DNA from 3 places in the Streptomyces sp. NPDC039430 genome. Region 1 is predicted to be linked to each of the others. Evidence: predicted binding sites of a transcription regulator. Region 1 holds the regulator's gene; each other region holds the start of a gene.
The links. Region 1 encodes HrcA, which represses chaperone genes, less so after heat shock. Its sites were predicted from a motif close to TTNGCACTCNGNNNNNCNGAGTGCNAA; they were not measured.
Positions count from the first base shown of each region.

Region 2: a site for HrcA is predicted at 1,985-2,011, ahead of groES (co-chaperone GroES). Genes of this name have one in related genera too.
Region 3: a site for HrcA is predicted at 1,574-1,600, ahead of groL (chaperonin GroEL). Genes of this name have one in related genera too.

Region 1 covers NZ_JBVKAK010000001.1:666,913-670,184, reverse strand. The annotation lists gene ACZ7LS_RS02895 (DUF3097 domain-containing protein) at 1-17, opposite strand, end outside; gene ACZ7LS_RS02890 (MBL fold metallo-hydrolase) at 52-780, opposite strand; gene hrcA (heat-inducible transcriptional repressor HrcA) at 955-1,971, shown strand; gene dnaJ (molecular chaperone DnaJ) at 1,972-3,108, shown strand; gene ACZ7LS_RS02875 (nitronate monooxygenase) at 3,264-3,272, shown strand, end outside.
Region 2 covers NZ_JBVKAK010000002.1:117,175-120,446, reverse strand. The annotation lists gene groL (chaperonin GroEL) at 1-1,437, opposite strand, end outside; gene groES (co-chaperone GroES) at 1,530-1,838, opposite strand; gene ACZ7LS_RS05540 (hypothetical protein) at 2,041-2,541, opposite strand; gene ACZ7LS_RS05535 (polysaccharide deacetylase family protein) at 2,538-3,272, opposite strand, start outside.
Region 3 covers NZ_JBVKAK010000010.1:192,927-196,198, forward strand. The annotation lists gene thrC (threonine synthase) at 1-453, shown strand, start outside; gene ACZ7LS_RS25335 (ubiquitin-like small modifier protein 1) at 506-781, shown strand; gene ACZ7LS_RS25340 (cold-shock protein) at 1,163-1,366, shown strand; gene groL (chaperonin GroEL) at 1,730-3,272, shown strand, end outside.

The DNA of each region.
Region 1 (3,272 bases):
GGGCTGTAGCTGCGCATTCGCAAGACGATAGGCCGGGGCGCGGCACAGGCGCTACGACTCCCCGGCACGCGCGGCCAGCGCGTCCCGCTGTGCCCGTACGAACGCCGCGTCCACCACCGCCCCGTGCCCCGGCACATACCGCGCGTCCTCGCCGCCCAGCGCCAGCAGCCGGTCCAGGGCCGCCGGCCAGCGTCCGGGGAGCGCGTCGGGGCCCGCCTGCGGCTCGCCGGACTCCTCCACCAGGTCGCCGCAGAAGACCACCGGAGGGGAGCCGGGCACCAGCATCGCGAGATCGTGGGCGGTGTGACCGGGCCCGGCGTTCACGAGCAGGACCCTGACGCCGCCCAGGTCCAGCGCCACGTCCCCGGAGACCGCGTGCCGGGGCACCACCAGGAGACCGACCGCCTCGGCGGCCTCCCCGGCGGCGACCCCGTGGCGTACGGCGTCCTCGTACAGGCCCGTCGTGTCCCCGGTCAGCAGCTCCGCCATGCCCACGGCCCCGTACACCTCGGTCCCGGCGAACGCGGCCGTCCCGAGCACATGGTCGAAGTGCGGGTGGCTCAGAGCGACATGGGTCACACGCCGGCCGCCCAGTGGCACCCGGGCCCGGATGCCGGCGCCCTCGCGGAGCGTGGAACCGGTGTCGTACAGCAGTGCCGCGTCGGCGCCGACGACCAGGCCGGTCGTCGCGTCCCACCCCGGCAGCCGCAGCCGCCCCGCCCCCGGGGCAAGCCGTTCCCATCCGGACTCTTCCCAGGGGATGTTCGTGGGCACGTTCATACCGGGACGCTACGGGACGCTATCGGCAACGACCAGCGCGATGCCGGGGTAGCGTGGTCGGCTGCCCTTGCTAGCGGTGTACCCCACGGCCGTACACTGGCTGGGGGAGTGCTGGCACTCCTCCAGAGCGAGTGCCAAAGCCGGAACGACGGACGAGAGCTGGAGGTGTGCGCGATGCTCAGCGAACGCAGGCTGGAGGTGCTGCGCGCCATCGTCCAGGACTATGTCGGGACGGAAGAGCCCGTCGGCTCCAAGGCGCTCACCGAGCGGCACAAGCTCGGTGTCTCCCCGGCGACCGTCCGCAACGACATGGCGGTGCTGGAGGACGAGGGCTTCATCGCCCAGCCGCACACCAGCGCGGGCCGCATCCCGACGGACAAGGGATACCGGCTCTTCGTCGACAAGCTGGCGGGGGTCAAACCCCTGTCCTCGCCGGAGCGCCGCGCCATCCAGAACTTCCTGGACGGAGCCGTCGACCTCGACGATGTCGTGGGCCGTACGGTACGGCTGCTGGCGCAGCTCACCCGCCAGGTCGCCGTCGTCCAGTACCCCTCGCTGACCCGCTCGACGGTGCGGCACGTGGAGCTGCTGGCGCTGGCGCCCGCCCGGCTGATGCTCGTCCTGATCACGGACACCGGACGGGTCGAGCAGCGCATGATCGACTGTCCCGCGCCGTTCGGCGAGACCGCGCTCGCGGACCTGAGGGCCCGGCTCAACAGCCGGGTGGTCGGGCGCCGCTTCGCGGACGTCCCGCAGCTGGTGCAGGACCTGCCCGATTCCTTCGAGCAGGAGGACCGGGGGACCGTCACCACGGTGCTCGCGACCCTGCTCGAAACCCTGGTCGAGGAGACCGAGGAGCGGCTGATGATCGGCGGTACCGCCAACATCACCCGCTTCGGACACGATTTCCCGTTGACCATCCGGCCGGTGCTGGAGGCGCTGGAGGAGCATGTGGTGCTCCTCAAGTTGCTCGGCGAGGCCAAGGACCCGGGCATGACCGTACGTATCGGGCACGAGAACGCCCATGAAGGACTCAACTCCACGTCCGTCGTCGCGGTCGGCTACGGTTCGGGCGACGAGGCAGTCGCCAAACTCGGCGTGGTCGGACCGACCCGCATGGACTACCCCGGAACGATGGGAGCGGTACGCGCAGTGGCACGTTACGTCGGACAGATCCTGGCGGAGTCGTAAGTGGCCACGGACTACTACGCCGTACTCGGCGTGCGCCGCGACGCATCTCAGGACGAGATCAAGAAGGCATTCCGCAGACTCGCCCGCGAGCTGCATCCGGATGTCAATCCCGATCCCAAGACGCAAGAGCGCTTCAAGGAGATCAACGCCGCCTACGAGGTGTTGTCGGACCCGCAGAAGAAGCAGGTCTACGACCTCGGCGGCGACCCCCTCTCGCAGAGCGGGGGCGGGGGCGCGGGCGGATTCGGAGCCGGTGGCTTCGGCAACTTCTCCGACATCATGGACGCGTTCTTCGGCACGGCCTCGCAACGCGGCCCGCGGTCGCGGACGCGGCGCGGCCAGGACGCGATGATCCGGCTGGAGATCGACCTCAACGAGTCGGCCTTCGGTACGACCAAGGACATCCAGGTCGACACGGCCGTGGTCTGTACGACCTGTTCCGGCGAGGGCGCGGCGCCCGGCACCTCGGCGCAGACCTGTGACATGTGCCGCGGCCGCGGTGAGGTCTCGCAGGTCACCCGGTCCTTCCTGGGCCAGGTCATGACCTCGCGGCCGTGCCCGCAGTGCCAGGGCTTCGGTACGGTCGTGCCGACGCCGTGCCCCGAGTGCGCGGGCGACGGCCGGATCCGGTCCCGCCGTACGCTCACCGTCAAGATCCCGGCCGGGGTCGACAACGGCACGCGCATCCAGCTCGCGGGCGAGGGCGAGGTCGGGCCCGGCGGCGGACCCGCCGGTGATCTGTACGTCGAGATCCATGAGCTGCCGCACGCGGTGTTCCAGCGGCGCGGCGACGATCTGCACTGCACGGTCACCATCCCGATGACCGCGGCGTCGCTGGGCACGAAGTGCCCGCTGGAGACGCTGGACGGCCTGGAGGAGATCGACGTACGTCCTGGCACGCAGTCGGGCCAGTCGATCCCGCTGCACGGCCGGGGCATCACGCATCTGCGGGGCGGCGGCCGGGGCGATCTGATCGTGCACGTCGAGGTGATGACCCCGTCGAAGCTGGATCCGGAGCAGGAGCGCCTGCTGCGGGAGCTGGCGAAGCTGCGCGGCGAGGAGCGGCCCACGGGCCAGTTCCAGCCCGGTCAGCAGGGGCTGTTCTCGCGGTTGAAGGACGCCTTCAACGGCCGCTGACAGTACGGGTTTCGGCCAATGGCCCGGGGACTGCTCCCCGGGCCATTGGCGTTGTCCCCCGGCGTGCTGCCCGTGATCCGCCGCGCATTCCTCTGTCACATGCCCGACGCGGCACCGATTCGTAGCTGTCATACAAGACATGGCACGATGCCTGCATGTCCTCC
Region 2 (3,272 bases), on a different contig from region 1:
GTTGAAGCCGTGACCCTTGTCCAGCTCCGACACCTTGGAGGTGATGACGTAGCCCTCAAGGCCGGCGTTCTCGGCGATCCAGCGCAGCGGCTCGACCACGGCGCGGCGGACGACCGCGACACCGGTGGCCTCGTCGCCCTCCTTGCCGAGGTTGCCGTCGAGCACCTTGGCGGCGTGCACCAGAGCGGAGCCACCACCGGAGACGATGCCCTCCTCGACCGCGGCGCGGGTCGCGGAGATGGCGTCCTCCAGACGGTGCTTCTTCTCCTTCAGCTCCACCTCGGTGGCGGCGCCGACCTTGATCACGCACACGCCGCCGGCCAGCTTCGCGAGGCGCTCCTGGAGCTTCTCGCGGTCCCAGTCGGAGTCCGTGGACTCGATCTCGGCCTTGATCTGGTTGACGCGCCCGGCGACGTCGGCGGAGTTGCCGCCACCGTCGACGATGGTCGTGTCGTCCTTGGAGATGGTGACGCGGCGGGCGGAGCCCAGCACGTCCAGACCGGCCTGGTCGAGCTTGAGGCCGACCTCCTCGGCGATGACGGTCGCACCGGTGAGGGTGGCGATGTCGCCGAGCATGGCCTTGCGGCGGTCACCGAAGCCGGGGGCCTTCACCGCGACGGCGTTGAACGTGCCGCGGATCTTGTTGACGACGAGGGTGGAGAGCGCCTCGCCCTCGACATCCTCGGCGATGATCAGCAGCGGCTTGGAGCCACCCGCCTGGATGACCTTCTCCAGCAGCGGCAGCAGGTCCTGGATGCTGGCGATCTTGCCCTGGTGGACGAGGATGTACGGGTCGTCGAGGACGGCCTCCATACGCTCCTGGTCGGTCACCATGTACGGGGACAGGTAGCCCTTGTCGAAGGCCATGCCCTCGGTGAAGTCCAGCTCAAGACCGAAGGTGTTGGACTCCTCGACGGTGATGACACCGTCCTTGCCGACCTTGTCCATCGCCTCGGCGATCAGCTCGCCGACCTGCTCGTCCTGGGCGGAGAGCGCGGCGACGGCGGCGATGTCGGACTTGTCGTCGATCGGGCGGGCGGTCGCGAGGAGCTCCTCGGACACGGCCTTGACCGCGGCGTCGATGCCCTTCTTCAGGGCGGCCGGGGAAGCGCCCGCGGCGACGTTGCGCAGGCCCTCGCGGACCAGCGCCTGGGCCAGCACGGTGGCGGTGGTGGTGCCGTCACCCGCGATGTCGTTGGTCTTGGTCGCCACCTCCTTCACCAGCTGGGCGCCGAGGTTCTCGTACGGGTCGTCGATCTCGACCTCGCGGGCGATCGTGACACCGTCGTTGGTGATGGTCGGGGCGCCGAACTTCTTGTCGATGACGACATTGCGGCCCTTGGGGCCGATCGTCACCTTCACCGTGTCGGCAAGCTTGTTGACGCCGCGCTCAAGGGCGCGACGGGCGTCCTCGTCGAACTTCAGGATCTTCGCCATGGGAGCTTCTCTGTCCTCTCAATGAACTGCGCCCCTGTCCGCCCGGCAATCGCAGGGGGGCCAGGGGCGCAGTCCAAAAGCAATTAGGTGAATTACTTCTCGATGATCGCGAGTACGTCGCGAGCCGAGAGGACGAGGTATTCCTCGCCGCTGTACTTCACTTCGGTGCCGCCGTACTTGCTGTACAGAACGACGTCGCCGACGGAGACGTCGAGCGGAAGCCGCTCGCCGTTCTCGAATCGGCCCGGGCCCACGGCCAGGACGACGCCCTCCTGGGGCTTCTCCTTGGCGGTGTCCGGGATAACCAGGCCAGAGGCCGTGGTCTGCTCGGCGTCGAGCGGCTGGACCACAATGCGGTCCTCGAGCGGCTTGATGGCAACCTTGGTGCTGGCGGTCGTCACGATCCGACCTCCCCCTTCGGAGATCTCACGGGGTTAACTGTCTGAGGGTGGCGACCAGATAGATCCGTCGTCGCGGGTGCCGGACCTGCCAGTCGCGCTTTGGCACTCTCCAGTGGGGAGTGCCAGACCAGAGACTATGACTGCGATTAGCACTCGGTCAAGCGGAGTGCCAATGAGCGCGGTCGTGGCGGATCTTTCCCTCCTACGGAAACGCGGCTCCGGGAGCCGGGGTTCCGTACGAGCCGGGCAGGACCGAGGGGCAGTGCCGCAGCGGTGGCGAGGGCGGCGAGGGCGTGGAAAGCAGCGGGGACGGCGGCGCGAGCGGGTGCGCCAGCGGCGGTGCGGGCGAGGGCGCGGGTGACATCTCGTGCAGTCCGCAGACGGGGCGTACGGGAGCGTCCGGCGCGGACGGGTCCATGGACGGATCCGCGGACGGCGACACAGACGCGTCCACGGACGGGTCCGTGGACGCGTTGGTGGACGGGTTCGTGGACGGGGACATCGATCCCGGGCCAGGACCCGGCAGCGGCACGGGCACCCGGGACGGGTCCGAGTGGTGCGGGCTCACCCCCTGCGCCGCCTTGCGGCCGAGCCGTTCGATCGGGTCCATCGGGTCCATCACGTCGGCCGACTGCGCGCAGCCGGCCGCGAGGAGCGCACCGGCGGCCAGCACCCCGGCCAGCAGCCGGTGCGCGGGCCTCATACGTAGTCCTCCAGCTTGCCGACGGCGTAACCCTTGTCCGTGACGACCTTCATCACATGGCGGATCATGTCGGGCATGGTGCCCTTCCACTCGTCCCGCCCGCGGAAGTGGGTCAGGATGATGTCGCCGGGGTGCATGTCCCGGTCCCACTCGCGCCACTCCATGTGGTCGGGGTACGCCTCGGACGCCCAGATCGGCGCGGCCTTGATCCCGCACTCCTTGGCGGCGCGCAGCGTGTCGGCGTTGTAGTTGCCGTACGGCGGCCGGAAGAGCGTGGGCCGCTTCCCGTAGTTCTTCTCCAGCAGGTCCTGCTGGCCGCAGATCTCGTGCTTCTGCTCCTCGTACGACAGACCGGGCATGTACGGGTGGTTGAGGGTGTGATTCTGGATGGCGACCCCGCGGTCCCGCATCTGCCTGAAGTAGCCGTAGTTGTCATTGATGACGTAATCGCTGAGGAAAGCGGTGTACGGGATCTTCAGCTCGCTCATCATCCGCAGCAGCTCGGGGTCCTTCTCCGAGCCGTCGTCCATCGTCAGGAAGACGACCTTCTTGCCGTCGACCGGGACGGTGGTGAACAGCGGCGGCAGGTCCTCGCCGCCTTCGACCTCGAAGCCCTCGCGCGTGCTGATATCCGGCTTGACGGCGGGCGGCCGGGGCGCGGGCAGGGGGGTGCTCGCGAGCCCCCACTTCTTCGCCGCGACCGCGCGTGCGGCCTGGGTGCGGCGTACGTT
Region 3 (3,272 bases), on a different contig from region 1:
AAGCCGTACAAGATCTTCGGCGCCCAGGCCGAGGGCTGCTCGCCGGTGTCCACCGCCTTCAAGGCCGGACACGACGTCGTACGGCCGCAGAAGCCGGACACCATCGCCAAGTCCCTGGCGATCGGCAACCCGGCCGACGGCCCCTACGTCCTGGACATCGCGCGCCGCACCGGCGGCGCCGTCGAGGACGTCACCGACGAGCAGATCGTCGACGCGATCAAGCTGCTGGCGCGCACCGAGGGCATCTTCGCGGAGACGGCCGGGGGTGTGACCGTCGGCGTGACGAAGAAGCTGATCGAGGCCGGTGTCCTCGACCCGGCGCTCACCACCGTCGTCCTGAACACCGGCGACGGCCTCAAGACGCTCGACGCCGTCGCCCCGACGACCGGCCCGACCGCGACCATCCGCCCGAGCCTGGACGCGTTCCGCGACGCCGGCCTGGCCGGCAGCTGACGACCACCACGACGTTTCCGACGTTTCGGAAGACGGAAGGCAGAACACCACCATGAGCGTCAACGTCCGCATCCCCACCATTCTCCGTACGTACACCGGCGGCAAGGCCGAGGTCGCCGCCGAGGGGGCGACCCTCTCCGAGGTCATCCAGTCCCTGGAGGCCAACCACCCGGGCATCGCCGGCCGCGTCCTGGACGACCAGGGCAAGCTGCGCCGCTTCGTGAACGTGTACGTGAACGACGACGACGTCCGCTTCGAGCAGGGCCTGGAGACCGCCACCCCGGCGGGCGCCGGCGTCTCGATCATCCCCGCCGTCGCCGGAGGCTGACGCCAGGTCACCGCCGCGCGTCTTTTCTCCGCTCTGTGACTGGAACGGCCCCCTCCGTAAGAGAAGCGGAGGGGGCCGTTCTACATGGTTGAGCGCGGTAGAGTAGGGGAACGCCCCGCTGTCGCCGCTGCCGAAGGCATGCGAGAACGCGACAACATGAGGCCGATGTCGGAGTGCCGTATGCGCCGTAGGTGCGCTTTGCCCGGCCCGACTTGCCCTGGAACGCTGGGAATTCATCTCTATGTGTGTTCGGCCATGCCCAGAATTCTCGTCCGATTGACCTGTTGCAGAGGGCAGTTGGGCAGATACATTCAGCCGCGGTCGACGCGTTCCGGCGCGAAGTGTGGCCCCGTGCAAGGGCCAGTAATAGGGGAGTTAGGCATGGCTCAGGGCACCGTCAAGTGGTTCAACGCGGAGAAGGGCTACGGCTTCATCGCGGTAGACGGTGGTGCGGATGTATTCGTCCACTACAGCGCGATCCAGATGGACGGTTACCGCACCCTTGAAGAAGGTCAGCGAGTGGAGTTCGAGATCTCGCAGGGCCAGAAGGGTCCGCAGGCGGACATGGTCAAGCTCGCCGTCTGATCCCGGCGCGATCGGCCACCGACGCACTGACGTACACGTACTCACGCCGAAGGGTCCGCATCCCGAACAGGGGATGCGGACCCTTCGGGCGTTCCCGGTGTCCCCGCTCCTCCGGGGCGGCTTCCCATGTCCTGGAGCGGCGCGGGCACCGGGTGGCGGAGACCATGGGAGCTTGCACTCTCGGGGGTCGAGTGCTAATCATTGGCGTTAGCACTCTGCAAGTGAGAGTGACAACTTAAGGACCGGGTCGGTGAGGCCCGAAGAGCCGGTGGGGCAAGGAACCGCACGGCTCTCAGGCCGTCCGTCGCGGGCGCCAGCCACGGTCCGGAGCAATCCACCCCATGTCCGGGAGGACCACTTCACATGGCCAAGATCATCGCGTTCGACGAGGAGGCACGGCGCGGTCTCGAGCGCGGGATGAACCAGCTCGCCGACGCCGTCAAGGTCACCCTTGGCCCCAAGGGCCGGAACGTCGTCCTCGAGAAGAAGTGGGGCGCCCCCACGATCACCAACGATGGTGTGTCCATCGCCAAGGAGATCGAGCTCGAGGACCCGTACGAGAAGATCGGCGCCGAGCTGGTCAAGGAAGTCGCCAAGAAGACGGACGACGTCGCCGGTGACGGTACGACCACCGCCACGGTGCTCGCCCAGGCGCTGGTCCGCGAGGGCCTGCGCAACGTGGCCGCCGGCGCCAACCCGATGGCCCTCAAGCGCGGTATCGAGAAGGCCGTCGAGGCCGTCTCCGGTGCCCTGCTGGAGCAGGCCAAGGACGTGGAGACCAAGGAGCAGATCGCTTCGACCGCCTCCATCTCCGCCGCTGACACCCAGATCGGCGAGCTGATCGCCGAGGCCATGGACAAGGTCGGCAAGGAAGGCGTCATCACCGTCGAGGAGTCGCAGACCTTCGGTCTTGAGCTTGAGCTCACCGAGGGCATGCGCTTCGACAAGGGCTACATCTCGGCGTACTTCGCCACCGACATGGAGCGTATGGAGGCGTCCCTGGACGACCCGTACCTCCTGATCGTCAACTCCAAGATCGGCAACGTGAAGGACCTCCTTCCGCTGCTGGAGAAGGTCATGCAGTCGGGCAAGCCCCTGCTGATCATCGCGGAGGACGTCGAGGGCGAGGCGCTGTCGACCCTGGTCGTCAACAAGATCCGTGGCACCTTCAAGTCCGTCGCCGTCAAGGCCCCGGGCTTCGGTGACCGCCGCAAGGCCATGCTCAACGACATCGCCATCCTCACCGGCGGCACGGTCATCTCCGAGGAGGTCGGCCTCAAGCTGGAGAACGCCGGCCTGGACCTGCTGGGCCGCGCCCGCAAGGTCGTCATCACCAAGGACGAGACCACCATCGTCGACGGTGCCGGTGACAGCGACCAGGTCGCCGGCCGGGTCAACCAGATCCGTGCCGAGATCGAGAACAGCGACTCGGACTACGACCGCGAGAAGCTCCAGGAGCGCCTCGCGAAGCTGGCCGGCGGCGTGGCCGTCATCAAGGCCGGCGCCGCGACCGAGGTCGAGCTCAAGGAGCGCAAGCACCGCATCGAGGACGCGGTGCGCAACGCCAAGGCCGCCGTCGAGGAGGGCATCGTCGCCGGTGGTGGCGTGGCTCTGCTCCAGGCTTCCTCGGTCTTCGAGAAGCTTGAGCTGACGGGCGACGAGGCGACCGGCGCGCAGGCCGTCAAGCTCGCGCTGGAGGCCCCGCTCAAGCAGATCGCCGTCAACGGTGGTCTTGAGGGCGGCGTCGTTGTGGAGAAGGTCCGCAACCTCCCGATCGGTCACGGCCTGAACGCCGCGACCGGCGAGTACGTCGACATGATCGCCGAGGGCATCATCGACCCCGCGAAGGTGACGCGCTCTGCCCTGCAGAACGCCGCCTCCATCGCGGCGCTGTTCCTCACCACCG